4 regions of the Ensifer sp. ENS06 genome follow, and region 2 is predicted to be linked to each of the others. Evidence: riboswitches for the same ligand, from Rfam matches in the RefSeq annotation. Region 2 holds a riboswitch; each other region holds the start of a gene.
The links. Region 2 has a riboswitch for cobalamin ahead of cobU (bifunctional adenosylcobinamide kinase/adenosylcobinamide-phosphate guanylyltransferase). Riboswitches for the same ligand answer to the same signal wherever they lie in the genome.

Region 1 (7,736 bases), on a different contig from region 2:
GTGTATCTCCACGACAGGGATGATTCTGCGCCTCGCGACCTTCATCGGTCTGACTTTCGCGGCGGCGATCGCACGCGCCGGTGAACTGGAGCCCTGGAAGACCAAGTCGAATGCCATCATCGTCGACGCCTATGAGATGAACAGCATCGACTGGGAAACGATGCTTGGCGACAAGCGCGTTTCCGGTTTCATCGCCAAGGCCTCCGACGGCCTGCCCGAAAGCTTCTCCTGCACCGGCGACCACAACGGCGACACCTTCAACCACTGCAAGACCATGTGGCGCAAATACGCCGTCAGCCGCGAGCTCTACCAGACCCGCCGGATGATTGCCCGTTCGCACGGGCTGCTGTGGGGTGCCTACCATCTTGCCCGCCCGGGCAATCCCGTCGACCAGGCGAACCATTTCCTCGATTACGCCGATCCGCGCGACGACGAGCTGATGGTGCTCGATCTCGAGGGCATCGATCCGGACAAGTACATGTCGCTGGAGGACGCCGCCATCTTCGCCGGGCACATCAAGACCCGGACCGGGCGCTACCCGATCCTCTATACCAACCACATCACCGCCAAATACATCGCCGCGCACCGGGCCAAACACCGGCTGCTGTCGCGCCTGCCGCTCTGGTACGCCCGTTACAAACCGGATATCCGCCAGGTTTTCCCGATGGGCAACTGGGACAGTTACGCGCTGTGGCAGTTCTCCTCGGGCATCAACTGCGGCAAGCGCCGCTGCCCCTACCGCGTGCCGGGAACGCTTGACGACATCGACGTGAATGTGGCGGCAATGTCGCCGCCGGCGCTGAAAGCGATCTGGGCACAGGGCGCCTTGCTGCCGGAAAAGCCACTGCCGCTGATGCTCGTCGCCCAAGCCGAGCGGGGAACGGTCATGCAGGCGATCGCAAGGGCGACTGCGATGTTTAGCGAGCCGCTGCTCGTGAGCCGCGCTGACGCTACGAGCGGCGCCGGCAGCGGTGTCGACATGCTGGTGACCGGCTCGATCGATTTCGCCCGCCAGGAACGTGCCCTGCAGGTGGCGATCGCCGGCAATGATGCCGCCCAGGGCGCCTGCTCCAAGACGGGGGCCGGCACCGACGCCCCGGCAAGCATTTCCGCCAATCCGATCCCCTGCAACGCGCCCTAAAGCCTGTCGCGTGAAAAGCATTCACGCGACAGGCTTTAAGCGCTTGTTGTTATGCATGTCTTTGTCGCAAAACCGCTGCACACTTTTGCGCGACATCATTAAAGCCTTCAAGCTTCGATCTGGACGTCTCCGAGCGGTCGCGAGCAGCAGGCGAGGATGTAGCCCTCATCGATCTCGTCGTCGAGAATGCCGCCATTGTGGCTCATATCCACCTCGCCTGAGACCTTCATCACCCGGCAGGTGCCGCAGATGCCGCCTTCGCAGGCAGCGCCGATGCGCACGCCGTTGGCGCGCGCCGCCTGCAGGATCGTCTGGCCGGGCTTGGCCTCGATCTCCTTGCCGCTCATGGTGAAGGCGATCTTGGCGGCCTGGACCTCGCCCTCGTCACCGGCGCCGGCGCGCACGGCAATCTCTTCCGCCGCAGGTGCGGCGGCCGGCTGGAAGCTCTCCTCGTGGTAGCGGCCCATGTCGAAACCGGCCGATTTCAGCATCTCGCGCACGCCGCGCATGAACGGTTCGGGGCCGCAGCAGAAAACGGTGCGGTCCATGAAATCGGGCGCAAGCAGCGGCAGCTTGGCGCCATCAATGCGGCCGCGAAGCCCGTGCCAGCCGTGGCGTGCCTCATGTCCCTCGACGATGAAGCCGAGGTTCAGCCCGGACATCTGCGTCGCCAGAACCTCCAGCTCCGAACGGAACAGCAGGTCCTCCGGCCGACGCGCGCAGGAGATGAAGGTCACATCCGTCTCCGGCACGCAGTCCGCCATCCAGCGCGTCATCGACATCATCGGCGTGATGCCGGAGCCGGCCGAGATAAACAGGTACTTGTCGCCGGGATGGCGGACGAAGCTGAAATCGCCGAGCGGGCCAAAGGCGCGGAGTTTCATTCCGGGCTTCAGGTGCTCGAACATCCAGCGGGTGCCGATGCTGTCTGACTGCGCCTTGACGGTCACGGCGATCGACAGCGGCCGCGAGGGCGTCGACGACAGGGTGTAGGTGCGCATCACTGGCTCGTCGGCGACGGGCAGTTCGAGGGTCACGAATTGCCCGGGCAGATAGCGAAACCAGGCGGGCTTTTCGGCCCGGAAGGTGAAGGTCATGACATCGGCGGTCTCGACAACCGCCGATGTGCATTCGAGCATCTGCTGCCGGTCGATCCAGACGTGGAGCGCGTCGAAATGGTGAAACGAAGAGGCCATCTGCATGTCAGGCGACCCTTGAAAGCGGAGCCGCGTCGCCGGCAAGGCGCTGCTCCATGAACTTGCAGTACCACTCGACGAACTGCATCACGCCACCCTCGTGCTCGGGCGAATAGGGACCGGGCTCATAGGCCGGTGAGCGGATGCCGAAGGCATTTTCCTCGACGATCTGACGGTCCTGGTCGTTGGTCTCGGTCCAGACATGCGTCAGTTCATCTAGATTGTAGTCGACGCCTTCGACCGCATCCTTGTTGACGAGCCACTTCGTCGTCACCTGCGTCAGTTCGGGCCCGAGCGGCAGCACCCGGAAGGTGATGGCGTGGTCGGCGAGCACATGGTTCCAGGTGGTGGGATAGTGGAACATCAAGAGCGTGCCGATCTGGCTCTGGGAGACGTCGGCGGACAGGGCCCGCCTGACGGCGCGGGCGCCCGACATGGTGTAGCTTTCGGCATTGTCGACAAGCGGCATGCGGGCGGCGCGGAACTGACCGGTCGGCGACATCTTAAATTCGCTCGGCAGGCCCTCGGCCTCGCACTTCGCCCAATGTTCGGCGATCACAGGATCATCCTTGGCGCCCTGCACCCCGGTCGCCGTCGGCGCCTCAGGATAGGTGCGGCAGAGTTCCGGATGATTGGCGGCGCAATGGTAGCATTCGCGGTTGTTTTCCCAGACGAGCTTCCAGTTGCCCTTCTCGATGATGGTGCTTTCGAACGCGACCTTGGTTTCGCCGAGCCGATGCGGCGCGAGATACGGCAAGGCCATGTCGCGGAACGCCGTGAAATCCATCGGCTTTTCCGACAGGTTGATGAAGATGTAGCCGCCGACCGTTTCGCAATGGATCGGCTTCAGACTGTGGGCGGCCTTGTCGAAATCCTCTCCCATCTGCCGGGCGAAGAGCAGCGAGCCGTCGAGTTCGTAGGTCCACTGGTGATAGGGACAGACAAGCTTTGCCGACGAGCCTTTCGCCTGCGTGCAGACGCGCGAGCCGCGGTGGCGGCAGGAATTGTGCAGCGCCCGGATGGCGCCCTGGCGGTCGCGGGTGATGACAACGGGGTAGTCGCCGACCTGGACGGTGAAGTAATTGCCGGCCCGCGGGATCTCGCAGTCATGGCCGATAAACAGCCAATCCTTGTACCAGATGTTTTCCAGATCCTGCCTGTAGTAATCGGGATCGATGTAAAAGGCCCGGTCGAGGCTGTAGCCGTCCCGCCTGCCCTTCAGCTTTCGAAGCATATCGTTTCTGGTGTCCATGTCCTGTCCTCATGCGCCATGTTTCGGAGAGGCAGGACAGGAACCCGCACGGGCGCACACCCATGCGTTTGAGGCTCCGATCCGGCTGCCCGCCGCAACCCGTTACGGTTATGTCCGTCAAGGCTGGTTTCCGGGCTCAGGAGCCGTCCTTTCGGACCTGCCCGGCGCCTTCCCGGACGAACCGTCCAGTGGCCTTTGCCGAGGCTTTCGCTCCACCACCGTTGCGGGGGCAGCGCCGGGATTTGACCGGCTTCCCAATTCTCCATCTTCCCTTCGAAGACGGCACCTTGAGTAAGGATATGTAATCGCGGAAGTCGCCTTGGCAGCTGCCCGATAGCGACATCCAATTCCAGAATGACGACACGGAAAAAACCGCCACAAAAGGCCACCGTCTTAGAATTTTTACATTGCAAACATATAGATAGATCACATCTTGGGCATTTGCCGACTTTTGCGGCGCGGTCGGCGCAGATGCGGGAGGGCTTCGCCCGTTTGCGACATCGCGTCAGATAGAGAACGCTAATGATGCAGCCAGGGGGAAATCATTCATTAACCATGAGCCGCTAGCCTAGCCGGCGGACGAGAGAGGTCCTGCAGGCAGGCAGATGGCGCGCTGACGATCATGGCAAAGTTGAGATACTACGACGCGGCAGCCGAGAAGCTGCCGACAATCCCGCCGAAGGTGGCGGTTCATACCGAATTCCTGCGCACCGGCCGGATCAACCGCAGGCAATGGTTGCCGAGCGAACGCCGGTATTTGAGCTATGAGGAAGTCGCAGACAGGACGGGCAAGAAGCTCAGCACCGCCGGCGACACGACCCATAAGCGGATCAACGGGTTCCACACCTCGATCCAGTTCCCGAAGATGATCTTCCACCGCACTCTCGTCGGCCGGCCGCATCTCGGCTACTGTCACGTGACGGCGGCGCGTACGCCGGTTACTCCCTCCAAGGACATCACCTGGTCCTTCTACTTCGCCAACTTCTTCTGCAACCTGGGCGACGAGACGCATTTTTTCGAGAGTATCCAGCCCGGCTATTCACGCATGTACTTCGCCGTCGCCATCGAACCGGGCGCCGAAGCCGGGCAAATGGTCATCAACCGCAACTTTCGTGACAACGGGCTGCTGTTTCGCACGGATGATCCCAAGGTCGCGCTGAAAAACGTACTGATGCTTGGCGCCAAGGATGACGCGTTGCGTCGCATCATTCGCAGCCTCTGAGCCGAACCGGTTCCTTCAAAGAAAATCGTTCTGTTTTTCCGGTGCGTCCGTTAAGGAAGCGTCGGAAAGGAAACGGCATGGCTGAGATCATCGACACGGATAGAGAACCGGACCGCGCGATCGCGCGCGCCTGCGCCGTTCTTGCCGAAGGCGAGCCGGTCGCGATTCCGACCGAGACCGTCTACGGCCTTGCCGCCGATGCTACCAATCCCGATGCGATCAGTCGCATCTACGAGATGAAGGGGCGCCCGCGCTTCAATCCGCTGATCTCGCATGTTTCCGACATGGCGATGGCCGAAGCCCATGTGCATTTCGATCCGATTTCGAGGCAGCTGGCCGAAGCCTTCTGGCCCGGCCCGCTGACGCTGATCCTTCGGCAGCGCGCCGACAGCACGGTTCATGCGCTGGCGTCCGCCGGCCTCGACACGCTCGGTATCCGCATGCCCGACGGTTTCTCGCGCCGGGTAATCGCCCACTTCGGGCGACCACTGGCCGCGCCCAGTGCCAATACGTCGGGCAAGATCAGCCCGACCAGTGCGGTCCATGTGGAAGCCGATCTCGGCGAAAAACTGAAGCTGATCCTCGACGCCGGCCAGGCCCAAATCGGCCTTGAGTCGACGATCATCAAGGTAGACGGCGACGAGATCCGGTTGCTTCGGCCGGGTGGACTCGATGCCGCCGAGATCGAACGCCTGCTTGGCCGTCCGGTGACCCGGCCGGAGACGGCGGGAGCGACGATCGAGGCGCCGGGCATGCTCGCCTCGCACTACGCGCCCGGCGCTGCAGTCCGGCTCGATGCCGCCGAGGTGCATGCCGGCGAAGCCTTGATCCGTTTCGGCGGCAATCGGATCGCCGGCGAAGAGCAGGCGGCCGTCGTTCTCGATCTCAGCCCGACTGGCAATCTGCGCGAAGCCGCCGCCAATCTCTTCGACTACATGAAGCGGGCGGATGCCAGCGGCGCAGAGACCATCGCCTTCGGGCCGATCCCTTCGGACGGGTTGGGGGAAGCCATCATCGACCGGTTGCAACGGGCGGCGGCACCGCGAGGGTAAGATAGTGTGCGGCATCTTCTCTGCACCCACCCTCATCGAACGGCACCAATTGCGGTTATGATCGCCGCCGACCAGTAACCGAGGACCAGATCCTCAGATCGACCGATCCGATAGCGCGCGCAGGCGCAATGCGAAGTGAGGCCCATGACCACCCTTCCCTCTCCCGAACTCATCGCTTCCTTCGCCGAGATCGTCGGCAACACCAACGTGCTGACGGACGAAGCCGACAAGGCGCGCTATCTCGTCGAATCGCGCGGACTCTACCGCGGCACGACGCCGATGGTCCTGCGTCCGGGCAACGTCGACGAGGTCTCGCGCATCATGAAGCTCGCGAGCGCCACCCGCACGGCGATCGTGCCGCAGGGCGGCAACACCGGCCATGTCGCCGGGCAGATCCCGCGGGAGGGCAAGGCAGACATCGTCCTTTCGCTGGAACGGCTGAACCGCATTCGCGACATCGATCCGGTCGGCAATGTCATCGTCGCCGATGCCGGCTGTATCCTCGCCGACATCCAGAAGGCGGCGGACGAGCACAATCGCCTGTTCCCACTGTCGCTCGGCTCGGAAGGTTCAGCCCGCATCGGCGGCAACCTCTCCACCAATGCCGGCGGCACCGCCGTGCTTGCCTATGGCAATATGCGTCAGTTCTGCCTCGGCCTTGAAGTGGTGCTGCCGACCGGCGAAATCTGGGACGGCCTGCGCCGGTTGAAGAAGGACAATACCGGTTACGACCTGCGCGATCTCTTTATCGGTGCCGAGGGCACGCTCGGCGTGATCACCGGCGCCGTGCTCAAGCTTTTCCCGAAGCCGCTCGGGCATCAGGTCGCCTTTGCCGGAGTCGGCAGCGTCGAGCATGCGCTCGCTCTGTTCGAAAAGGCGTCCAGCCTTTGCGGGCCGGCGTTGACCGGCTTCGAGCTGATGCCGCGGCTCGGCGTCGAATTCACCACCAAGCACATCCCCGGCGTTCGTGATCCGATGGAAACGGTCCATCCCTGGTACGCGCTGATCGATATCTCGACGTCCGATAGCGCCGAAAGCGCGGAACGGATGGTGCAGGATCTGCTGGAGCAGGGATATGCGGCCGGCCTCGTCGAGAATGCCGTGATTGCCGCCAACGAGACACAGGCCAAGGCGCTGTGGCACATGCGCGAGAGCATGTCACCCGCACAAAAGCCCGAGGGCGGCTCGATCAAGCACGATGTCTCCGTGCCCGTCTCCAGCATTCCGGCCTTCATGAAGGAGGCGGATGCCGCCGTCATGAAAGCGATCCCCGGCGCCCGCATCTGCTCCTTCGGCCACATGGGCGACGGCAACATCCACTACAACATTTCGCAGCCAGTCGGCGCTGACAAGCAGGCCTTCCTCGACCGCTGGCGCGAAATCAACGCCATCGTCCACGGCATCGTTCTGAGCTACAACGGCTCGATCTCCGCCGAGCACGGCATCGGCCAGTTGAAGCGCGACGAACTCGCCGAGGTCCGGGCGCCGATCGAAATCGAGCTGATGCAACGCATCAAGCACGCGTTCGATCCCGCAGGTATCATGAACCCCGATAAAGTGCTGCGCGCCGACGGTTGACGACGCCCCGTTTCGCGCGGCGCTGCGATGCAGCAACAGGCTTGGGCTGACCGTCAGACGGCGTGCGTCAGCGGCCGCCTGCGCGCAATTGCGAGAGCGACAGCAAGGTCTCGGCACTGACGCCAGCGCTGCCGCCGCCGGTCAGAATCGCGAGACCGGGCGATACATCCTGGTTGTTCTCGACGTCGTAGAGCGCCGTGAAGCGTTGCAGAAGCTTCTCAAGCTGACCCGGCTGCTGCAGTTCCTTGATGTTGACGGTGCGCTCGATAAAGGCCGCCTGGGCCTCGATCTTGGC
Region 2 (7,736 bases):
GCGACGACGACCATCGCCAGCGACATCATGATCGTCTGGTTGATGCCGGCCATGATGGTCGGCAACGCCAGCGGCATCTGCACGTTCTTCAGCTTCTGCCAGGTCGAGGAGCCGAAGGCGTCGGCCGCTTCCAGCACTTCCTTGTCGACGAGGCGGATGCCGAGATTGGTGAGCCTGATCATCGGCGGCACCGCGTAGATGACGACGGCGATCAGCCCCGGCACCTTGCCGATGCCGAAGATCATGACGACCGGGATCAGATAGACGAAGCTCGGCATCGTCTGCATGACGTCGAGGATCGGATTGACGAAGGACTGCACCCGGTCCGAGCGCGCCATCAGGATACCGATCGGAATGCCGATGAGGATGGAGATCAGCGTGCAGACGGTGACCATGGCGAGCGTGACCATGGTGTCATTCCAAAGCCCGACAAGGCCGATGGCGATCATCGACAGCGCGGTGCCGATGGTGACGTTGATGTTGCGGCTGCCGAAATAGACGATCGCGGTCATCGCCGCCAGGATCACAATCCAGGGGGAGCCGACGAACAGGCTTTCGAGGTAGTTCAGGAACCATTGAAGCGGCTGGACCACCGTGTCGATGGCGTTACCATAGGATCGCACGAAGCCCTTGAAGCTATCATCGACAGCCTTGCGGGCGAGCCGGATCGTGCTCTCGTCAATGGCAGGGAACTTGCAGAGCAACGCTGGCAAGACACTGCAGATGGAGGCCATTTGTTTCCCCTTCTTGGCCGGAAGTTTTTTTTAAGCCGGCCGCGTCTCGGCATCGAACGGGTCGATGACGGCGCACACTTGGGTGACCTCTTTGGGTCCCGGCACTTAAACTGTGGCAGCGAAATGTGTCGCCCGCTTACCTGATAGCGACGCGAAGGCTCCCGGTTCGCCGCCTCTGAGACGATGAACGTTCAAACGAAACCCGCAAGGACGCCCCATCGTTCCCTGTCCCGGCATTAAAACCGGAACGGGCAGGCGGCCGATTCCACGGTCCGCCTGCCGTCATATTCGATCAGAGCGCTGCCTTGACCTTTTCGGCCACTTCCGGGCTCACCCACTGTGTCCACATATCCGGGAACTCGGCGAGGAAGTGCTTGGCGCCGTCCTCGTTGGTGCCCTGGTTCTGGTCCATCCAGGCGAGAACCTTGTTGACGGTGCCATTGTCCCACTTGCGCGCCTTGACGTAGTCCATGGCGACGCTCGCCTTGTCGGCGAAGGACTTGGTCACGACGGTGTAAACGTCGGAAACCGGGTAGGAATTGACTTTCGGGCTCGGGCAATCCGGCACGGCGGTGCAGGCGTCCCAATCGGCCTTGTCGTGATCGACGCCGAAGGAGAGGCGGGTCATCTCGTATTTGCCGAGGATGGCGGTCGGTGCCCAGTAGTAGCCGAGCCAGCCGGTCTTCTTTTCGAACGCGTTGGCGATCGAGCCGTCGAGGCCGGCAGCCGAGCCGGTATCAACCAGCAGGAAGCCGTCCTTCTCCGCGTTCAGCGCGCGATAGAGATTGGCGGTCGAGACCTGGCAGTTCCAGCCAGACGGGCAATTGTGAACGGCGGCCTTCGACGAGTCTTCCGGTGCCGGGAACAGTTCCGGGTGCTTCAGCGCGTCCTGCACCGTCTTGATGTCCGGGTGCGCGTCGGCGAGGAATTTCGGGATCCACCATCCTTCGACGCCGCCTTCGCTCAGGATCTTGGCGGCTTCGATGAGACGGCCTTCCTTGATCGCAGCGTCGAGCGGCGTGCGCACGGCGTTGACCCAGAGTTCCGGCGCCATGTCGGGCTGCGCCTTTTCATTCATGGAAGCGAAGGTCGGCATGGTGTCGCCGGTGACCAGCGTCACCGTGCAGCCGTAGCCGTTCTCCAGAATGAACTTGTCCACCTGGGCGGCGACGCCGGCAGAAGCCCAGTTCATTTCGGCAATGCTGACTTCACCGCATTCCGCGGCCTGCGCGGAACCCGCCATGGCATAGAGGCCAGCGGCGAGAATGGTGGAAGCGAGGAGTTTCTTCATGTTGCAAGACCTCCCAGTCTTATTTTGCAGCCAAGATCCAAACGGGAATCCACGGCGGACGCGACATCCTCCGTCACCCGAAACAACGATGCAGCCGGGGGTTCGGCATCAAACAAGCCAAGGTTCACCCTTGCTGCGGACGGTGCGGGAGTTCGTATTCAGCCCTGGCCGCGGAACCCTGTCGCCAGCCAATCTCCTCTTATACCGCAAACCAAGCCTAAGGTTTCTCGCTGAGAAATCAACCTCTTCAATCGGTTGACCGGGAAGGACGGGGTCTCGTGCGTTCTGTCTGCGACATCGCCGAAGCGCGTATTTTGTGCGTGAGAGACCCCGAATTTAAGCAATAGCGACAATTCTTGCCGCAAAAAATGGCGCTGGGCGCCACGGACCTCAGAACCCTGTCGAGATCCTGACGTTTCCTGTCGTGATTGCGTCACGCCAAATGGCGCGCATGTCGCGAAAAATTTACAAAAAAGTCCGGAATTCATCTTTGGTTAAATCCTCACTAACCATCCGGTAACGATGTCCAGCTAATTGTTCTTCTCGCGGCGGGGGACTGCCGCCGGTCCGGATCAGGTTTGTGCGTCCCGGACTTTGAGCGAACCTTCGGTGTGTTTTTCCGAAGTGACCAGGCGTTTTTTGGCGGCCGCATCCCTCTTGAAGAGGTTGATGCGGCCTTCGCATTTCAGGGCCAATGCCGGACATAAAAAAAACCGCCCCGAAGGGGCGGTGGAGGAGGCTCTGGGAGGAGAGCTCGAAGGGGCTTCCGCCCCGATCGCTGGCGTTAGCCGACGTTCGACGTGCGGATGACGCCGAGCGGGCCGAAGGGCGCGTCGACGACGAGGTTGCGTACGCGCGACTGGCTGGACGGAACCTTCGAGTTCCAGGCGATCTGAACGAAATTGGGCTTGCTGAAAATATACAGCATGGACATGAACCTTGAGAGGCCGGAGGCCTATCCTCCGGGGCGTGTTGCTATGCCGCTGATATAGGTGTGCGCTGCAAAAAATTGAATGCCAAACTCGCCACGCCATGTCGCATTCTGGCTATCGGCCGCGACATTTTCGACAAGCCTTGCGAAAGCGCGAAACAATGCGTGAAAGGGCTTTGTCAATTGCGGCGAAATCGTGTCGAAACAGACCTTTGCCGCTGCCCGTTTCAGTGTTACCGATGGCCGCATGACACGCAGGATCATGTTGCAGGGAACCGGCTCGGATGTCGGAAAATCGGTATTGGTGGCGGGGCTCTGCCGGCTTGCCGCCAATCAGGGCCTGAAGGTCCGGCCGTTCAAGCCGCAGAACATGTCGAACAACGCCGCCGTTTCCGACGACGGCGGCGAGATCGGCCGCGCGCAATGGCTGCAGGCGCTGGCCGCGCGCGTGCCGTCGTCGGTGCACATGAACCCGGTGCTCCTGAAGCCGCAGTCGGACGTGGGCAGCCAGATCGTCGTTCAGGGCAAGGTCGCCGGGCAGGCTAGGGGGCGGGAATATCAGGCGCTCAAGCCCAAGCTGCTGGGCGCCGTCATGGAGAGTTTCGAACAAATATCGGCCGGTGCCGATCTCGTGGTGGTCGAAGGCGCCGGCTCGCCGGCCGAAATCAACCTCAGGCCCGGCGACATCGCCAATATGGGCTTTGCGACACGGGCCAACGTGCCGGTCGTGCTGGTCGGCGACATCGACCGCGGCGGGGTGATCGCCTCGCTGGTCGGCACGCATGCGATCCTGGCCGAGGAAGACCGGCGCATGGTGACCGGCTATCTCATCAACAAGTTCCGCGGCGACGTCACGCTGTTCGACGACGGCATTGCTGCCGTCAACCGCTACACCGGCTGGCCCTGCTTCGGCGTCGTGCCGTGGCTGAAGGCGGCGGCACGCCTGCCGGCGGAAGATTCCGTCGTGCTGGAGAAGCTGACGCGCGGCGAGGGGCGGGCGCTGAAGGTTGCCGTCCCGGTACTGTCGCGCATCGCCAATTTCGACGACCTCGATCCGCTCGCCGCCGAACCGGAGATTGATCTCGTCTTCGTGCGGCCTGGCAGTCCCATTCCGGCAGACGCTGGCCTCGTCGTCATTCCCGGGTCGAAATCGACCATCGGCGACCTCATCGATTTCCGTGCGCAAGGGTGGGACCGTGACCTCGAACGTCATGTGCGCCGGGGCGGCCGGGTCATCGGCATCTGCGGCGGCTACCAGATGCTCGGCCGGCGCGTCACCGATCCGCTCGGCATCGAGGGCGGCGAACGTGCGGTCGAGGGCCTCGGGCTGCTCGACGTCGAGACCGAGATGGCGCCGGAAAAGACGGTGCGCAACAGCCGCGCCTGGTCGCTGGAGCATGATGTGGCGCTCGAAGGCTACGAAATCCATCTTGGCAAGACGCAAGGTGCGGACTGTGGCCGGCCGTCGGTGCGCATCGACAATCGCGCCGACGGCGCGCTTTCGGCCGATGGCCGCGTGATGGGCACCTACCTGCATGGGCTCTTCACCAGCGACGCCTATCGCGGCGCGCTGCTCAAGAGTTTCGGCATCGAAGGCGGCGCCAACAACTACCGCCAATCGGTCGATGCGGCGCTCGACGATGTCGCGAACGAACTGGAGGCTGTGCTCGATCGTCGCTGGCTGGACGAGTTGCTCAGGCACTAGGGACGCGGCAACGGTCAGCCAGCAGGTCCGGTACGTCGGGCCCAACAGGAGCAACGAGCTTATCCGACGGAACTACGCTGCGACATCGTGCTCCTCGCTTGCGGCTTCCCAGACTTCCCGCGCGGCATCCAGGTTCATCAGGGCAATCCCCAAGCCGACAATCAGGTCCGGCCAGGCCGACTGCCACAGATAGGCTGTCGCCAGACCCGCGGCGATGATGGCCACATTGGCGAAGGCATCGTTGCGGGCGGAGAGAAATGCTGCCCGCGTGAGGCTGCCGCTCGTGTGACGGTAGGCGACGAGCAGATAGGCGCAGAAGAGGTTGACCACCAGCGCCCCAAGTCCGGTCAGGGACAGGGCAAAGGGCTCTGGCGGGACCGGATCCATGAACTTCGCCCAGGCCGTCCAAAGGAAGGCCAGCGCCGGTACCAGTAGAATGAACGCCATCGCCATGCCGACCCGCGCGCGGGTCCGCGCCGTCCAGGCCAGAGCAAAGAAAATCAGCATGTTGACGGAAGCGTCTTCGAGGAAGTCGACGCTGTCGGCCATGAGGGACACCGAGCCGATGGAAAGCGCGACAAGGAGTTCGACCCCGAAATAGCCGAGGTTCAACAGGGAGACGATGAGGACGACGCGGCGCAGGTCGGTATCCACTCGAAAGGTTCCTTTTCTGGCGAAATTCGCCCTCGGCACTTTGACACAGGTGTTAGCAGCAGTTTGCTATCCATAGCACTAGGTTTCGACATCGGTTCCGTTCACACTGCCGTCGTGCCTGACGCCCGACAAATCGTCGCGTGGCGCAACTCGGCCGGGGAGGCGTCGCATGCGTCGATTGACTTTGGGCTGCCCGCTTCCTAATCATCAGGTGTTGGATGGTTCCCCCTTGTCGTGGCGATCTGGGGGAATAATTGGGAATGTGACGGATGGACCCAAATCGGGCATCCTTATCGCAGCCGACCCCGCGACTGTAGAACGGTCAGGGTTCGCCATCGGGTTTGGTGCCGGGCTGTCGGCCGGTTGCACGGGCAATCGGGGCAGGTCGGGGATCAAGCCGGAAAAGCCACTGGCGTGGCATCGTGATCAGCCGGGTTTGGACGCCTCTTCTTCTACGAATCGTCCGCCTTTCACGATGTCCCTCACAGCGCCCATGCGTCGGAGACGACGCGCAAAGGTTCGCTGTGGCACCGGAAAGACGCCGGGAAGGTGAGGCGGGCCGCTCGGGCCCTGACATCGGAACCTTGCCCTTTAAGGGCGAGGCGATGTTCGGCCCGTGACGCCGTGAGCCAGGAGACCTGCCATCCGGCATGGGCATTCCGCCCGAGGGGACTTTTGTCTCCAACGCCATCACGGAGGTTGTTTTGGCTCGCAGATGTTTTCAAGAACGCGCCCGTGGCGCGTCCGATGGCTTTTGCCACCGACGGCTGATTTGGGAATGTTGAGGCAGCCACGATGAGCAGTCTCAGCGCCGGGCCCGTGCTGGTCCTTGGCGGCGCCCGTTCCGGCAAGTCCAGCTTTTCCGAGAGGCTCGTCGAAGCGTCCGGTCTCACCATGCATTATGTCGCCACGGGCCGCGCCTGGGACGACGAAATGCGCGAGCGCATCGACCATCACCGGACGCGCCGCGGCGAGGGCTGGACGACGCATGAGGAGCCGCTCGATCTCGTCGGCATCCTCAGACGCATCGATGATCCCAGCCATGTGGTCCTGATCGACTGCCTGACGCTATGGGTAACCAATCTCATGCTGGAAGAGCGCGACATGACGGCGGAGTTCGCCGCCCTTGTTGCGTATCTGCCTGAGGCGCGGGCGCGCCTCGTCTTTGTTTCCAATGAGGTCGGCCTCGGCATCGTGCCCGAGAACCGCATGGCCCGCGAGTTTCGCGACCATGCCGGCCGGCTTCACCAGATCGTTGCGGAGAAATCCGCTGAAGTTTACTTTGTCGCGGCCGGTTTGCCGCTGAAAATGAAGGGTTGATCCATGACCACTGCGAGAGCCAACCAGGGCAAGATCCCGGCGACCGTCATCACCGGCTTCCTCGGCGCCGGCAAGACGACGATGATCCGCAACCTGCTGCAGAACGCCGACGGCAAGCGCATCGCGCTGATCATCAACGAGTTCGGCGATCTCGGCGTCGACGGCGATGTCTTGAAGGGCTGCGGTGCCGAGGCCTGCACCGAGGACGACATCATCGAGCTTACCAATGGCTGCATCTGCTGCACCGTGGCTGACGATTTCATCCCGACCATGACGAAGCTGCTCGAGCGTGAAAACCGCCCTGACCACATCATCATCGAAACCTCGGGCCTTGCCCTGCCGCAGCCGCTGATCGCCGCTTTCAACTGGCCGGATATCCGCAGCGAAGTGACCGTCGATGGCGTCGTCACCGTGGTCGACAGCGCCGCCGTTGCCGCTGGCCGCTTTGCCGACGACCACGACAAGGTCGATGCGCTGCGCGTCGAGGACGACAATCTCGATCACGAAAGCCCGATCGAGGAGCTGTTCGAGGACCAACTGACGGCTGCCGATCTCATCGTTCTCAACAAGACCGATCTGATCGATGCCTCCGGCCTCAAGGCCGTACGCGACGAGGTGTCTTCGCGCACCAGCCGCAAGCCGACGATGATCGAGGCGAAGAACGGCGAAGTCGCCGCTGCCATCCTGCTTGGCCTCGGTGTCGGCACGGAAAGCGATATCGCCAACCGCAAGTCGCATCACGAGATGGAGCACGAGGCAGGTGAGGAGCACGATCACGACGAGTTCGACAGCTTCGTCGTCGAGCTCGGTTCGATCGCCGATCCCTCGGCGTTCATCGATAGCCTGAAGGGCGTGATCGCGGAGCACGACGTTCTGCGCCTCAAGGGTTTTGCCGACGTGCCCGGCAAGCCGATGCGCCTCCTGATCCAGGCGGTCGGGGCCCGCATCGACCAGTATTACGACCGCGCCTGGGGCGCCGGCGAAAAGCGCGGTACGCGCCTCGTCGTCATCGGCCTGCACGACATGGACGAGGCGGCGGTGCGCGCTGCGATTACCGCGCTCGTCTAGATCGTTCTTTGAGTGAAATGATCTAACGCATTG
Region 3 (7,736 bases), on a different contig from region 2:
GGCACACCACGGAACGTGGCAGGTCGTCACGAACGAAGGACCATAGCAGCATGGTGACCGGACCCGTCAGCATGCCCTTGACCGGGCGATCGGTCAGCGACTGCGCGAAGGTCGCCCACTCGACCGTCATCGGGTTTGGTCGCGAAACGTCGCCGAAGATAACAGGCGGACGCACGCAGCGCGATCCGTAGCTCTGCACCCAGCCGCTCTGGGTGAAGGCGTAGCCCGAGAGCTGCTCGCCAAAATATTGCACCATGTCGTTGCGCTCGAACTCGCCGTGAACGAGTACGTCGATGCCGACCTCTTCCTGCCAGCGCACCGCCAGTTCGGTCTCTCGGCGAAGATAGGCGGTGTAGTCGACATAGCTGAGTTCGCCCTTCGCATGCAGTGAACGGGCCTGCCGAACCTCCGATGTCTGTGGGAAGGATCCGATCGTCGTTGTCGGGAAGAGCGGCAATGACAGCTTCTTCGCCTGCAGTGCCCGGCGACCCGCGAACGGGGACTGCCGCTTGCTGTCCGCATCCGTCAGCGCTTTCAAGCGCCCGGCGACCAAAGGATCATGGATCCTGAGTGAGGTGAGCCTCGCCTGGGCGGACGCGATCGAGGCGGCGAAAACGTGCTCGGAAATGGCAAGCCCCGGCTCGAAGGCGCTGGCAAGCAGGCTGAGTTCGTCGAGTTTCTGCGTACCGAAGGCGAGCCAGGAGGAAAGTTCCGGATCAAGCGCACGCTCCAGCTCGAGATCGATAGGCACGTGCAGGAGTGAGCATGAAGGTGCGAGTTCGATGCGGTCGCGGCCGTGGGCCGAAGTCAGAGGCTGCAGCCGGCGGAACAGGCCGGCCAGATCGGTCCGCCAGATGTTGCGGCCGTCGATGACCCCGAGCGATAGGACCCGGTCCGCCGGAGCCGATTGGATGAGCGTGTCGATCTGCTGCGGCGCGCGCACGAGATCGACATGCAGTCCATCGACCGGCAGCGCCAACGCCGTTGCCGTGTTGTCGCCGATCGAGCCGAAATAGGTCGCCAGCATGATCTTGAGTCCGGGCACGTCGGTGTCGAACGTGCGATAGGCGAGGTCGAGAGCGCGACGATCCTTGTCCGCGAGATCGAGCGCCAGGCAAGGCTCGTCGATCTGGACCCAATCGGCGCCGGCGTCAGCAAGCTCCGCCAGGACCCTCACGTAAACGGGCAGGAGCCGTTCGATCAGATCGACCGGATCGAAGTCGCCGCCCTTCGATTTGCCGAGCTTCAGCAGTGTCACCGGGCCGATGAGCACCGGGCGTGTGCGATAGCCGAGGGCCTGAGCTTCCTGGAAGGCTTCCAGCGGCCGATTGTGGGTGAGCTCGAAGCGCTGATCCCTGTCGAACTCGGGCACCATGTAGTGATAGTTGGTGTCGAACCACTTTGTCATTTCGAGCGCGGGAGTGCCGCTGCTGCTTCCCGAATGGGTGCAGCCGGCGGCGCAGGGCGTTCCGGCCGAGCCGCGCGCCATGGCAAAATAGGTGTCGAGATCGACCGGGCCGCCCGTCCAGCCATAGGCCGGCGGGATTGCGCCGACAAGCACGGCGGTATCGAGCACGTGGTCGTAGAAGGAGAAGTCATTGGAGGGGATGATGTCGATGCCGCGCGTTTTCTGCGCGGCCCAGTTTTCAGCGCGGAGCTTGGCTCCGGTATCGAGAAGTTCGCCGCGGCTGGCCTTTCCGGCCCAATAGCGTTCGAGCGCGAATTTCAATTCGCGACGGCGGCCGATGCGCGGGAAACCGAGATTGGCAGTCTTGATGGTCATTTCCTTACCCCGAAGGTTATGGGCAAGGCTTGAATGCGACGCAGCCGCGGCGCGAGAGCGATCCCGCGTCCTCAACGCGCCTCATCGGACACCCCGCCCGTGGACGTTGTTCATCGCGGCAGGTCTCCTGGCTTGCGGGTCGTCACGGACCGTTCCGTCTTCCCGAGGCGTCTCCCTCAGTGACATCTTCGAACGGCCGCTCTCCGCTTACAGTTGCGGGGGCAGCTCCGGCATGGGCGCTTGTCTGGCGCCGCACCGAATTCCCTCTTAGCTCCGTCCCTCCAAAGGCGGGCGAAGAACCACGATGGGGCGACAATGCCCTGTCCCGAGCTCTTCGTCAATCGCATAAAGAAATGCTTATGTCTTTATTCTCTCCCGCCGCCGCCCGCGGCGAGACAATGGCAGGACGAGGTCTTTCCATTGCTTTCCGCTCACGGGACGGTTGCGGTTTGGTCGAAGCGTCCTCCTCCGGCCACTGCCACGGATCCGCCGCGTCGCCAACGCGCGCGCGGATATGCTCTTGATCTCGCGTCAGGCCGATATCCCGGAGTTGGAACTCGTTGAACGTGTCGATGGCAACCGGAGGGTTGAGGGTCTTATCGGCCCAGTTCAGGACATGGTAAATCGTTGATCGCACTGCGCTAAGCATTGCTATCCTCACTTCTTTCAAGGGCGTGTGTTCGCGAAAAAAAGTGAGGGTTTTTGCCGTTTCGCGCAAAGCGATTTCTCGCATGCTGGCATAAAGAATGCTTATCTCAGTTCCATGAGCAAGATTCCTCCCATGAGTGCGGTGCGCGCCTTTGAGGCCGCCGCCAGGCACCTGAGTTTCACCCGCGCCGCCGAAGAGCTCGGCATGACGCAGGCGGCCGTCAGCTATCAGATCCGGCTGTTGGAAGATCGCATCGGCGCGCCGCTGTTCGTTCGGCTTCCGCGCGAGGTGCGATTGACCGGCGCCGGGCGGCAGCTAGCGCCGAAGGTGACCGAAGCGATCGATCTCTTAGGGGCGGCTTTCTCGGAGATCGCCGACAAGACCGAACATCACCTGCACATCTCGGTGCTGCCAACCGTCGTGTCGAGCTGGCTCGGTCAGCGCCTCGCGTCGTTTCAGACCGCGCATCCCAACATCAGCATCAGGGTGCACATGTCGACCGAGTTGGTCGATTTCAAACGTGACGCCATCGATCTCGCGGTGCGCAGCGGCGCCGGCGACTGGCCGGGCAACGATGTCTTTCCCTTGTTTCCGCTCGATTACGTGCCTGTCTGCACGCCATCCTTCCTGGAAAAGTACCAGCTCAAGGAGCCCGCGGACGTTCTGAGAGTCCGGCGTTTCGGCAACGCCAGCTGGTGGCGGCGGTGGATGATCGAAACCGGCGTCGAGCCGCCGGCAAGCAATGGCACCGAATTGATCTTCGACGTGCAGGCGATGGATGTCGCCACAATCCTTGCGGATCACGGCATTGCGATTGCCGTCTCGACCTTCCTGATGGATGAACTGAAGAGCGGCAGGCTCATCCGGCCGTTCGAGCATGTGGTGCGCGACGGCCGCGCCTATTGGCTCGTCTATCCGCAAAGCACCAGGCGGCAGAAGAAGATCCAGGCCTTTCGCGACTGGGTCGTCGCCGAGGCCGATGCGTCGAACGCCATGCTTTCGACCGTGATGGAGCAATCCTGTCCGGCGTCGCGTCGGACCGACCGCGGCGCAATGTAGAGACACAACGGGGCCTACTCGGCCCGTCGGTCTTCTGAAGATGACGCTTTCATGGAGAAACTGAAAATCAGCTGAGAACGGCTGTTACCAAACTGACATGGCGGCTCCCTAAAGACTGCGGCCAACCGCAGAGAAGGGAAGTATCAGCCCTCCGACGCGGATACCGCAAGCCATCGTCGGAGGCCCGTTTCCATGAAAATCGTCCAGATCAGCGACACCCATCTCAGCCCCGCCAAAAGCCACTTCAATGGCAATTGGGAACCGGTTCGCGCCTGGATCGAGGCGGTAAAACCCGATCTCGTCATCCACACCGGCGACGTCACCATCGATGGTGCCGACCACGAGGACGACATCACCTTCTCGCTCGATCTGATCGGCCAGCTCTCGATGCCGGTGCTGATCGTTCCCGGCAATCACGATGTCGGCCATCTGCCGGGTTCGCACCAGCCGGTGGATCCGGTTCGGCTTGCCCGCTGGCGCCGGCTCGCCGGTCCGGACTACTGGGGCCGCGACCATGGCGACTGGCGGCTGCTCGGCCTCAACAGCCTGCTGATCGGCTTCGAGGACGAAGAAGAAGACAGGCAGTTTAATTGGCTGGAGGAACAGTTGCTCAGCCGCGACGGCCGCCGGGTGGCCGTCTTTGCCCACAAGCCGCTCTTCGTCGACGATCCGGGCGAAGGCGACACCGGCTACTGGGGCATCCGTCCGCGCCAGCGCCAACGCCTGTTTGATCTTTTCGCCGAAGCCGAGGTGGCGCTGCATGCAAGCGGCCACCTGCACTGGGCCTGGACGGGCAAGCACGCCGGGACGTCGCTCGTCTGGGCGCCGCCGACCTCCTTCATCATTGATACGCTGGAACGGCCGATGCCGGGCGAGCGGCTGGTCGGCGCCGTCGTACACGAGTTTAGCGACGTCAACGTCAAAAGCGAGATCATCGCGGTGCCGGGACTGACCAGCCACCTGCTCGATCCGATCGTCGAAGAGGTCTACCCGCTGGCGGCCAAGAAGACGGTCCGTGTGGAGGCCGCGCAATGAGCGTGCTTTCGCTAGAGGGTATCACCAAGTCCTATGGCGGCAACGCGATCCTGAAGGGGGTTAGCCTGCAGGCGGAGGCGGGTGAGTTCATCGCGCTCGTTGGTCCTTCCGGCTGCGGCAAGAGCACGCTGTTGCGCATCGTCGCCGGTCTCGATCATGGCGACGGCGGCGAGATCGTCATCGGCGGCCGCAGTGTCGCGCGCATGGCCGCGGCCGATCGCAATGTCGCGATGGTCTTCCAGTCCTATGCCCTCTATCCGCACCTGACGGCGGGCGAGAACATCGCCGTGCCGCTTGCGATGCGGCGGCTGACAGCGGCGCAGCGCCTGCCTGTGATCGGCAATCTGATGCCGGGGCAGAAGCAGATCCGCAGCGATATCCAGCGCCAGGTCAAGGAAATGGCGCTGGCGCTGAAGATCGATCACCTGCTCGACCGCAAGCCCGGCCAGATGTCCGGCGGCCAGCGCCAGCGCGTGGCGCTCGCCCGCGCCATGGTGCGCCGCCCGGCCGTCTTCCTGATGGACGAGCCGCTCTCCAATCTTGATGCCAACCTGCGCGTCCACGCCCGCGGCGAGATCGTCGATCTCCACCGCCGCGCCGGCGTGCCGACGCTCTATGTCACCCACGACCAGTCGGAAGCGCTGTCGATGGCGGATCGAGTGGCGGTGATGATCGGCGGCAATCTCTTGCAACTGGCGACCCCGAAGGAGATCTACGACAACCCCTCCCATATCGAGGTCGCACGCTTCCTCGGCCAGCCGAAGATCAACGTGCTGGAGACCCGCACGGATACGGCGAGCATCGTGCGCTTCGGCGATCTGGTGCTTCTGGCAAGCCGCGGACAGGCGCCGGATGCTTCAGTGAAGCTCGCAATCCGCCCGGAATTCGTGCGCTTCCATGCGGCAAGCGCCGGCCGATTGAGCGCGCGGGTCGAGCGTATGGAGTTCCTCGGCTCTGAGGTGATCGTCCATGCCCGCCTCGATGCGATCGGCGAGGTGGTCACTGCCAAGTCAGCACCTGCCGAGGCCGCGGCGCTCGCGATCGGTCAGCCCGTTGACGTCGAGTTCATGCCGGAACGGGCGATGCTGTTCGACGGCGAGGGCACCCGGCTGCCGGCCGAGCGGGTCGCTATCGCCGCGACGCTGGAGAAGATCCATGGCTAAGGCGGGTTCCAATCGGGATACGGCGGCAGGGGCGGCGGATTGCGTGGATACCGCCCTCTGCCCTGCCGGGCATCTCCCCCACAAGGGGGGAGATCGGCTGGAGGCAATGCCTCAGCATTCATCTCTGCGAGACGGTGCCCAGCCGGCGCAGCGGCTGCGGACCCAGACGGCGATCGGTGCCGCGGCCACCGATCCCGATCGCCGCGAGGCCCGCATTGCCTGGCTGTTAGCGCTGCCGGCCATCACGCTGCTCGTCCTCTTCATCCTTTTACCGACCGCGGCGGTGATCGTTCTCGGTTTCACCGATTTCGAGCTCGGCTACGGCAGCTTCCGCTTTGTCGGCTTCGAGAACTATGCCGAACTCTTCAGCGACCGCACCTTCCGGCGCTCGCTCTGGAATACCACCATCTACACCGCGATCGTCACGCCGGTTTCGATCGTGCTGGCGCTGGCGATCGCCATGCTGATCGAGGCGGAAACCAAGGGCCGGGCGTTCTTCCGCACGGTCTATTTCCTGCCGGTGGCCTCGCTGCTCGTCGCCATGGCGACGGTCTGGCAATTCCTGTTTCACCCAACCATCGGCCCGATCAACACCTTCTTGGCCGTTTTCGGCATTGCCGGCCCCAACTGGCTCGGCGCCTCCGGCACGGTGCTCTACGGCCTGTCGATCATCGGCATCTGGCAGTCGGTCGGCTTCAACATGGTGCTGTTCCTCGCCGGTCTCACCGCCATCCCGCGCGAGCTCTATGCCGCAGCCGAAGTCGACGGCGCCAAGACCTGGTTCGATCGTTTCCGGCTGGTGACCTGGCCGATGCTCGGGCCGACGACGCTGTTCGTCACCACCATCAGCATCATCAACTCGGTGAAGGTGTTCGAGACGGTGAAGACGCTGACCGAGGGCGGTCCGAACAAGGCGTCGGAGGTGCTGCTCTTCACCATCTACCAGGAGGGCTTCGTCTATCTGCGCGTCGGCTATGCCTCGGCCATGACCGTCGTCTTCCTCGCCATCCTCGTCGTCCTGATGTTCTTGCAGTACCGCGTGCTCGACCGGAAGGTGCACTACGCATGACCAACACCATCTCCGTCACCCGCCTCATTCGCCTCGCCGTTCTCTCGTTTGGCGCGTTCATCTTCCTCGCGCCCTACATCTTCATGGTCTCGACCGCCGGCAAGGCTCAGAGCGAGATCTTCTCCTCGTCGCTGTCGCTGATCCCTGAGCAGTGGTCCTATGTCGAGAACTTTTCCAAGGCGCTGTCGCGCGTCTCGATGACGACCCTGCTCTTCAACGGCGTTGTCGTCTGCGCGCTGATCTTCGTCATCCAGATCGTCGTCGCCATCCCTTGCGCCTATGCCATGGCGAAGCTGAAGTTTCGGGCGGCCCGCACCATGATGGTGCTGGTCATGCTCGGCCTCCTGGTACCGATCCACGCAACCGCGCTGCCCATTTACGTGGCCTTCGACAGGTTGTCGGTGCTGAACAGCTACGCAGCGCTAGTGGCGCCGTTCTCGATCTCGGTATTCGCGATCTTCCTCTTCCTGCAGTTTTTCCGCGCCATGCCCGACGATCTGATCCATGCGGCACGCCTCGACGGTATGTCTGAAGCCGGCATCGTCGCGCGCGTCATCGTGCCAAACGCCTGGCCGGCGATCACCGCCTTTGCAATCTTCTCCGTCGTCGCCCACTGGAACGATCTCTTCTGGCCGCTGATCGTCGTCACCAACCAGGACTATGCGACCCCGCCACTCGGCCTTCTCTACTTCCGCGCCGCGGAAGCCGGCGACGACTACGGCGCGCTGATGGCCGCGACCCTCATCATCACCCTTCCCCTCGTGACCGCGTTTTTGCTGGCGCAGAAGCGTTTTGTCGAGGGCATCACCATGACCGGTCTCAAAGGCTGAACGGTCCAACCTGGAGCGCAACCCATGACACATCTGAGACAGCTTTTCACCGCGGCTGCCGCATCGCTGATGCTCGCAGCCCCCGCCGACGCCGAGACCCAGCTGACGGTGCATTATCCGATGCCCGGCTTCTTCAAGGACGTGATGG
Region 4 (7,736 bases), on a different contig from region 2:
AAGGTGGTTGCCGAATTTGTCGAGCCGCCCGGGCACATCGGTGACTTTCGCATCACCAAATAGGCCGGGATTGGTTTTTGGCGCCGGGTGGCGTTAGCCTGCCGAAACCGCTGACGGCCGGCCATAGGCGCGCAGAAACGTCTTTACCGCCCTGCGGGCGCTGATCTCCAGCTCTGCTTCGCTCGGCGTTTCACCGAAGAGCCCACCCATCTGCAGGTCGGCCTTGATCAGTGCGATGAACTGGCGCGCCGCGAGGTCGAAATCGTCGATGTCGAGCGGTGCGATGTGGGCAAGGCGCGCAAACAGCGCCGCCAGCGCCCGATCGGTCTTGCCGGGTCCCTGCTCCCGCCAGAACTGGAAGAGATGCGGATAGCGGTTGCCCTCGGTCGAGATCAGCTTCTGGATGAACTTGGCGTCCTGGTTGCAATTGCAGTTCTTGTTGAGGCGCACGGCAAATTCGGCCAGGTCTTCCTCGAGGTTGTCGGCGTTTTCGGGAAAGGTCGCGAGAATGGAGAAAAGCACGCCGTTCACGCGATCCATGATGTCCTGGATCACCGCCATGAACAGCGTCTCTTTCTCGCGGTAGTGATTGTAGATGGTCTGACGCGAGACACCCGCCGCGACGGCGATCTCGTCGATGCTGGCGCCGGAAAAGCCTTCCCGACAGAAAACATCGGCCGCGGCCTCCAGGATCGAGAGGCGTTTCGCGAATTGCCCTTTCTGGGGGCGAGCGTCAGCCGAGGCCAAATCAAATTTCTTCATGGACCGAAGATAGGCGCCATTGACGATTTAGACAATGCTGTCTAATTTGACACGTATGTCCAAATTAATGGACGGAATAGTCAGCGCAGGATGCGTATCCCCAACGTTCGATCCTGGCACGACGATGTCTTTGAGTTTCAATCCGGGCGGCAGCGATTTCGGCGCCGCGATTTCTGAAAGTTCATTGCCATGACAACGTCCTTCCTCCGCACGGCGATCGTGCTCGGCCTGATCTCGGCGATCGGCCCCTTTGCAATCGACATGTATCTGCCGGCCTTGCCGTCGATCGGCAAGGACCTGACGGCCGAAAACGGCGTGGTGCAGTTCAGCCTGCTGGCGTTCTTCATCTCCTTTGCCATCTCGCAGCTTGTCTATGGCCCCCTCTCCGATATTTGGGGCCGCAAGGCTCCGCTCTATCTCGGCATCGGCCTCTTCACCGTCGCCAGCATCGGCTGCGCGCTTTCAACCGACATCGAAACCCTGATCGCCTTCCGCTTCCTGCAAGGGATCGGCGGTGCCGCCGGCATGGTCATTCCGCGCGCCGTGGTGCGCGACATGCACACGGGCGTCCAGGCTGCGCGGCTGATGTCGATGCTGATGCTGGTCTTCAGCATTTCGCCGATCCTGGCGCCGCTTGCCGGCAGCGCCGTCATCGGCTTCTACGGTTGGCGCGGCGTGTTCTATGCGGTGACGATCGCCGCCTTCATCGGCCTGATCCTGCTCTCGACGCAATTGCAGGAAACCCGGCCGAAGAAGGATCGCGCCGACAGCAGTATCGCAAGTGCGCTTGCCGCCTATCGCCTGCTTCTCTCCGACCGCAATTTCCTGACGCTCACCTTCATCGGCGGCCTCGGCATTTCCGGGTTCCTGGTCTATCTCGCCAATTCGCCCTTCGTGCTGATCGACCATTATGGGCTGACGCCGACTGAGTACAGCATCGCCTTTTCGATCAATGCCGTGTCGTTCTTCGCTGTGTCGCAGGCGACCGGCTGGCTCGGCGAGCGCTTCGGCCTGGTGCGGGTCATGCATCTTGCCGTCGGCGCCTTCGCGCTGACCATGGTCACGATGTTCATCGTCATGAGCCTCGGCTTCAACCAGTTGCCTGTCATGGCCGCGTTCCTCTTCGTCGGCTATGGCGTGCTCGGCCTGGTTATCCCGACCTCGGCGGTGCTGGCGCTTGAAGACCACGGCGAGATCGCCGGCACGGCCTCGGCACTGATGGGTACGCTGCACTTTGTCACCGCCGCCGTCGCCATGGTGGTTGCGACTATCTTCTTCGACGGAACGGCCCTACCGATGGCCGGCGCGATCGCCGCTTGCGCCCTTGCCGCCTTCCTGCTGACGCAAGCAACGATCGGCCGCAGCCGGGTGGTCGCGGCAGAGTAGGCGCTGCTATTGCTGAACAAAGGCCGGCGAGGGCGTCCTCGCCGGCCTTTTGTTGTCAGGTATGACCGAATGGACCGTCCTTAAAAATTCCAGTCCTCGTCCTCGGTCGCCACAGCCTTGCCGATAACGTAGGACGAACCGGAACCGGAAAAGAAGTCGTGGTTCTCGTCGGCATTCGGCGAAAGCGCCGAGAGAATGGCCGGGTTGACCTTGCAGGCTTCCGCCGGAAACAGCGCCTCGTAGCCGAGGTTCATCAGCGCCTTGTTGGCGTTGTAGTGCAGGAACTTCTTCACGTCTTCGGTCAGGCCGACGTCGTCATAGAGCGCCTCGGTGTATTTCGCTTCGTTGTCGTAGAGTTCGAGCAGCAAGTCGAAGGCGAAAACCTTGATCTCCTGGCGGCGTTCCTCGCTCAAGCGCTCCAGCGCGCGCTGGAACTTGTAGCCGATGTAATAGCCGTGCACCGCCTCGTCGCGAATGATCAGCCGGATCATGTCGGCGGTGTTGGTGAGCTTGGCGCGGCTCGACCAGTACATCGGCAGATAGAAGCCGGAATAGAACAGGAAGCTTTCGAGAAAGACGCTCGCGACCTTCTTCTTCAGGGGATCGCCGGAGGCATACTCCGCCATGATCAGCGCGGACTTCTTCTGCAGGAACTCGTTCTCTTCCGACCAGCGATAGGCGTCATCGACATCGGGTGTCAGGCAGAGCGTCGAGAAGATCGAGGAATAGGAGCGGGCATGCACCGCCTCCATGAAGGAGATGTTGGAAAGCACCGCCTCCTCATGTGGGGTGGCCGCATCTTCCATCAGTCGGACGGCGCCGACGCCGTTCTGGATCGTGTCGAGCAAGGTGAGGCCGGTGAAGACGCGGATGGTGAGTGTCTGCTCCTCCGGCTTCAGCGTTGCCCAGGAGGGAATGTCGTTGGAAAGCGGCACCTTCTCCGGCAGCCAGAAATTGCCGGTCAGACGGTTCCAGACCTCCAGATCCTTGTCGTCTTCGATGCGGTTCCAGTTGATGGCGCGGATGCGGCTTGCGGGTTTGGTGTGCATGTTCATGTCGTTGAACCTTTGTGATCGTGTATGCCTCATCGCGCGGTGAGGGGGTGCCCCTCATCCGCCTGCCGGCACCTTCTCTCCTCTTGCGGGGAGAGGGCTAGGGTGAGGGGCCGTTACTGGAATGCGAGGTTACAGCGCGCAGGAAACGCAGCCCTGGACCTGCGTACCCTCGAGCGCCATCTGCCGAAGGCGGATGTAGTAGATGGTCTTGATGCCCTTCTTCCAGGCATGGATCTGAGCACGGTTGATGTCGCGGGTCGTTGCCGTGTCGCGGAAGAACAGGGTCAGCGACAGGCCCTGGTCGACGTGCTGGGTGGCGGCCGCATAGGTGTCGATGATCTTCTCCGGCCCGATCTCGTAGGCGTCCTGGTAATATTCGAGATTGTCGTTGGTCATGAAGGCGGCCGGATAGTAGACGCGGCCGATCTTGCCTTCCTTGCGGATCTCGATCTTCGAGACGATCGGGTGGATCGAGGAAGTGGAGTGGTTGATGTAGGAGATCGAACCGGTCGGCGGCACGGCCTGGAGGTTCTGGTTGTAAAGGCCGCCAGCTATCACCGCCCGTTTCAACTCCAGCCAGTCTTCCTGAGTCGGGATCGAGATGCCGGCTTCCTCGAACAGGCCCTTCACCTTTTCGGTCGCCGGCAGCCATTCGGCTTCGGTGTATTTGTCGAAATAATCACCCGACGCGTATTTCGAGTTTTCGAAGCCGGCGAAGTTCTTGCCCTTCTCGACCGCCAGCCGGTTCGACGCGCGGATGGCGTGATAGGTCACCGTGTAGAAATAGATGTTGGTGAAATCGATGCCTTCCTCGGAGCCGTAGTAGATGCGCTCGCGGGCGAGATAGCCGTGCAGGTTCATCTGCCCGAGGCCGATCGCGTGGCTGTCGTCGTTGCCCTTTTCGATCGAGGGCACGGACGAGATGTGGCTCATTTCGGAGACGGCGGTGAGGGCGCGGATCGAGGTCTCGATCGTCTGGCCGAAATCCGGGCTGTCCATCGCAGCCGCAATGTTCAGCGAACCGAGGTTGCAGGAGATGTCCTTGCCCATGTGCTTGTAGGAGAGGTCGTCGTTGAACGCGCTCGCTTCGCTCACCTGCAGGATTTCCGAGCAGAGATTGCTCATGGTGATGCGCCCGGCGATCGGGTTTGCCCGGTTCACCGTGTCCTCGAACATGATGTAGGGATAACCGCTCTCGAACTGGATCTCGGCGATGATCTGGAAGAAGTCGCGCGCCTTGATCTTGCGCTTGCGGATGCGGGCATCCTCGACCATCTCGCGGTACTTCTCGGTCACCGAAATCTCGGTGAGGGGCACGCCATAGACCTGCTCCACGTCATAGGGTGAGAACAGATACATGTCCTCATTGTTGCGGGCGAGCTCGAAGGTGATGTCGGGGATGACGACGCCGAGCGACAGCGTCTTGATGCGGATCTTCTCGTCGGCGTTTTCGCGCTTGGTATCGAGGAAGCGCATGATGTCGGGGTGGTGGGCGTGCAGGTAGACAGCACCGGCTCCCTGGCGCGCGCCGAGTTGGTTGGCGTAAGAGAAACTGTCTTCGAGCAGCTTCATGACCGGGATGACGCCGGATGACTGGTTCTCGATCTGCTTGATCGGCGCGCCCATCTCGCGGATGTTGGTGAGCGACAGCGCCACGCCGCCACCGCGCTTGGAAAGCTGCAGCGCCGAATTGATGGCGCGGCCGATACTCTCCATGTTGTCCTCGATCCGGAGCAGAAAGCAGGAGACGAGCTCGCCGCGGCTCTTCTTGCCGGCGTTGAGGAAAGTCGGCGTTGCCGGCTGGAAGCGGCCGGAGATGATCTCGTCGACGAGATCGCGGGCAAGCCCCTCGTTGCCGCGCGCCAAGGCCATCGCCACCATGCAGACACGGTCTTCGTAGCGTTCCAGGTAGCGCTTTCCGTCGAAGGTCTTCAGCGTATAGGACGTGTAGTATTTGAACGCCCCGAGGAAGGTCGGAAAGCGGAACTTCTTTGAATAGGCATGATCGTAGAGATCGCGCACGAAGTTGAAGGAATACTGGTCCAGCACTTCCTGCTCGTAATAGCCCTCGGTCACCAGATAATCGAGTTTTTCCCGGAGGTTATGGAAGAACACCGTGTTCTGGTTGACGTGCTGGAGGAAGTACTGTTTCGCCGCCTGCCGGTCCTTGTCGAGCTGGATCCGTCCCTCTTCGTCATAGAGGTTCAGCATTGCGTTCAGCGCATGATAGTCGAGCGCTGCTTCCGTCGCCTTCAAGGGGCGTTCGAGTGTCGTGACGTCCAAAATCGTTCCATCCCGTTTTTGACATTGGCGACGTCCTCGTCGGTCCCGAGCAGCTCGAACCGGTAGAGATAGGGTACCCGGCACTTGGCCGAAATCACGTCGCCGGCGATCCCGTAGGTCGCGCCGAAATTGCTGTTGCCCGCTGCGATCACGCCGCGGATGTGAGAGCGGTTGCCCGCGTCGTTCAAGAAGCGGATGACCTGCTTCGGCACCGCCCCGCGGCCATCGTCGCCGCAATAGGTCGGCACGATCAGCACATAGGGCTCTGCGACCGTAAGTGCGTCCATACTTTCCCTGAGCGGTATGCGGGCGGCGCGAAGGCCGAGCTTTTCGACGAAGCGATGGGTGTTTTCCGAGCGACTGGAAAAATAGACGATCAGGCCCATCGCCCGCGTCCTTCAGGAAAGCGCGCTGATCATGTCCGGGCGGAAACCCGCCCAATGCCGCTCGCCGGCGACGACGACCGGGACCTGCCGATAGCCAAGACCCTGCACCAGCGCGAATGCATCGGAATCCTCGGAGATATCGACGATGCGATAATCGATGCCTTGGCGGTCGAGCGCACGGGTTGTGGCGGTGCATTGGACGCAGGCTGGTTTGCTGTAGACGGTGATCGACATGGGTTCCTCGTGAGGGTCTGGCAAATGGGCGCAAAAAGTCGTCGGATCGCGCGAACGCGAACCGTGGTGTTGGCGATTGGACACGAAACATCGCTCCCCGGTCGACTCGACCGGAGTTGACGTCGTCAAGCTGGCCCAAGGTCGGTTACGCAACCGGGCCGGCTCGTTTTGGTCGGGCGCTCAGGAATTCCGCGGATGCGGGTTTTCAAGGCGCGGCCTTTCGATCAGGCGCGCAACAATGCGCACCCGTCCGCAGAAGGTGGATCTGAACTGGAAGAAACTGGCATGACTTCACCCCGAAGCTTTCGACGGGCTGCCGGGGAGACGTCGAGACGATCGGGCAGGCTCATCCTGCCACGCACTCAACCCCTCCGGACACCCCGCCCGTGGACGTTTGGTGATCGAGGCAGGTCTCCTGGCTTACGGGTCAAAGCTTCCATCCCGACCTTCCCGAGGCCTCATGCCTCAGTGGTCCAAATCCGGACAGTCGCTCGCCGTCTACAGTTGCGGGGGCAGCTACGGCATAGCCTCAGCGGAAACCCGCCGGCGCACCGTATTCCCGTCTTAGCTCCCAATCCTTGCGAATCGGAAGAACCTCGAACACTAGATATAGTAGTTCATCGCAAATCTGCGTCAATAGGTTCCGTATGTGGAAGGCGGGGGTAGGAGGGTGGTTTCTTTTGCAGTGTGGATAACGGGGAGTAAACAGCCGGTTGGCACCAAGGTTGTGGATAGGGCGCCCCTGGTGCGGACGCCCCATTCCATCAAGCAGCGAAAGCGGCCACGGGCCGGTTGTCCTCGTCGACGGCGACCATAGCGAACGTTCCGGTAACAGTCCGCTGTCGCAGACCGGTGAGGAGCTCTTCCGACCAGAGTTCGACCTCGACGGTGGCTGAACTGCGACCCGTCCGCACAATGCGGGCGATGGGTTCGATGATCGAACCGATCATGATCCGGTGCTTGAAGTCCATACCGGTGCAGGAGGCAAGGACGGTCGCCCGGCGGCTCCGGCGCGTCGCGACGACGAATGCGGCCTTCGTCATATGCGCGAGGGCGTTGCCAGCGCATATGGCGCCAAAGCTGTTGGCCTGGCCGGGAAAGACGATGTCGACCATGCGTAGGGTGCCCGCCTCTTCGGGCGTGTCCGTTGCCACATCGAGCGGCGGCAGCATCCAATCCGTTTCATCGGCACGGGGCATCGCGACCATGGTGAAGGTGCCCCTGCTGCAAAGGGCGCGGCTGCCGGTGGCGATATCTTCCGCGATCATCTCGACCTCGACCACCATCGAGCGGCGCCCGACACGAACCGGACGGCCGCTGAAGCAGACGATCTGACCGATGCGCGCAGGCGCACGAAAATCGATGCGGTCGCAGGATGCGGTGACGAAGGGAACGCGCCCGTGACGGGTGGCGACGATGAAAGCGATCCGGTCCATCGACGCGAGGGCGGCGCCACCAAAGAGCGTGCCATGGTGATTGGTATCGCCTGGAAAAACGATGTCGATCAGGGTTTGTGGCGCCGGGGTTTCCCCCGGCGCCGTCGTGACTTCGTGCTGCCCCGTCATGCTTTGACGGCTTCGCGCGTATCGGCGGCAAAAGCCGCTCGAAGCGAGCGGGCGGCGGCGACCAT

Region 1: linked by a shared signal. The riboswitch ahead of IB279_RS04435 (aromatic ring-hydroxylating dioxygenase subunit alpha) and the one ahead of cobU (bifunctional adenosylcobinamide kinase/adenosylcobinamide-phosphate guanylyltransferase) in region 2 are both predicted to bind cobalamin.
Region 3: linked by a shared signal. The riboswitch ahead of metE (5-methyltetrahydropteroyltriglutamate--homocysteine S-methyltransferase) and the one ahead of cobU (bifunctional adenosylcobinamide kinase/adenosylcobinamide-phosphate guanylyltransferase) in region 2 are both predicted to bind cobalamin.
Region 4: linked by a shared signal. The riboswitch ahead of nrdH (glutaredoxin-like protein NrdH) and the one ahead of cobU (bifunctional adenosylcobinamide kinase/adenosylcobinamide-phosphate guanylyltransferase) in region 2 are both predicted to bind cobalamin.

Annotation. Positions count from the first base shown of each region.
Region 1 covers NZ_JACVBC010000001.1:896,441-904,176, reverse strand. The annotation lists partial or broken gene IB279_RS04445 (glycoside hydrolase family 25 protein) at 1-1,027, shown strand, start outside; gene IB279_RS04440 (hybrid-cluster NAD(P)-dependent oxidoreductase) at 1,249-2,343, opposite strand; gene IB279_RS04435 (aromatic ring-hydroxylating dioxygenase subunit alpha) at 2,345-3,589, opposite strand; cobalamin riboswitch at 3,693-3,894, opposite strand; gene IB279_RS04430 (DUF6656 family protein) at 4,212-4,811, shown strand; gene IB279_RS04425 (L-threonylcarbamoyladenylate synthase) at 4,889-5,863, shown strand; gene IB279_RS04420 (FAD-binding oxidoreductase) at 6,008-7,441, shown strand; gene IB279_RS04415 (DUF1217 domain-containing protein) at 7,509-7,736, opposite strand, start outside.
Region 2 covers NZ_JACVBC010000002.1:310,560-318,295, reverse strand. The annotation lists gene IB279_RS10615 (proline/glycine betaine ABC transporter permease) at 1-734, opposite strand, end outside; gene IB279_RS10610 (ABC transporter substrate-binding protein) at 1,027-2,025, opposite strand; gene IB279_RS10605 (hypothetical protein) at 2,810-2,953, opposite strand; gene IB279_RS10600 (cobyric acid synthase) at 3,204-4,661, shown strand; gene IB279_RS10595 (cation transporter) at 4,734-5,315, opposite strand; cobalamin riboswitch at 5,518-5,976, shown strand; gene cobU (bifunctional adenosylcobinamide kinase/adenosylcobinamide-phosphate guanylyltransferase) at 6,111-6,635, shown strand; gene cobW (cobalamin biosynthesis protein CobW) at 6,639-7,703, shown strand.
Region 3 covers NZ_JACVBC010000003.1:510,560-518,295, forward strand. The annotation lists gene metE (5-methyltetrahydropteroyltriglutamate--homocysteine S-methyltransferase) at 1-1,783, opposite strand, end outside; cobalamin riboswitch at 1,883-2,102, opposite strand; gene IB279_RS15945 (hypothetical protein) at 2,121-2,501, opposite strand; gene IB279_RS15950 (LysR substrate-binding domain-containing protein) at 2,565-3,491, shown strand; gene IB279_RS15955 (metallophosphoesterase) at 3,684-4,526, shown strand; gene IB279_RS15960 (ABC transporter ATP-binding protein) at 4,523-5,689, shown strand; gene IB279_RS15965 (carbohydrate ABC transporter permease) at 5,796-6,758, shown strand; gene IB279_RS15970 (carbohydrate ABC transporter permease) at 6,755-7,588, shown strand; gene IB279_RS15975 (ABC transporter substrate-binding protein) at 7,613-7,736, shown strand, end outside.
Region 4 covers NZ_JACVBC010000003.1:502,321-510,056, forward strand. The annotation lists gene IB279_RS15900 (acylphosphatase) at 1-63, shown strand, start outside; gene IB279_RS15905 (TetR/AcrR family transcriptional regulator) at 94-762, opposite strand; gene IB279_RS15910 (multidrug effflux MFS transporter) at 952-2,148, shown strand; gene nrdF (class 1b ribonucleoside-diphosphate reductase subunit beta) at 2,229-3,203, opposite strand; gene nrdE (class 1b ribonucleoside-diphosphate reductase subunit alpha) at 3,333-5,486, opposite strand; gene nrdI (class Ib ribonucleoside-diphosphate reductase assembly flavoprotein NrdI) at 5,456-5,872, opposite strand; gene nrdH (glutaredoxin-like protein NrdH) at 5,885-6,106, opposite strand; cobalamin riboswitch at 6,494-6,720, opposite strand; gene IB279_RS15935 (acyl-CoA thioesterase) at 6,871-7,671, opposite strand; gene metE (5-methyltetrahydropteroyltriglutamate--homocysteine S-methyltransferase) at 7,668-7,736, opposite strand, start outside.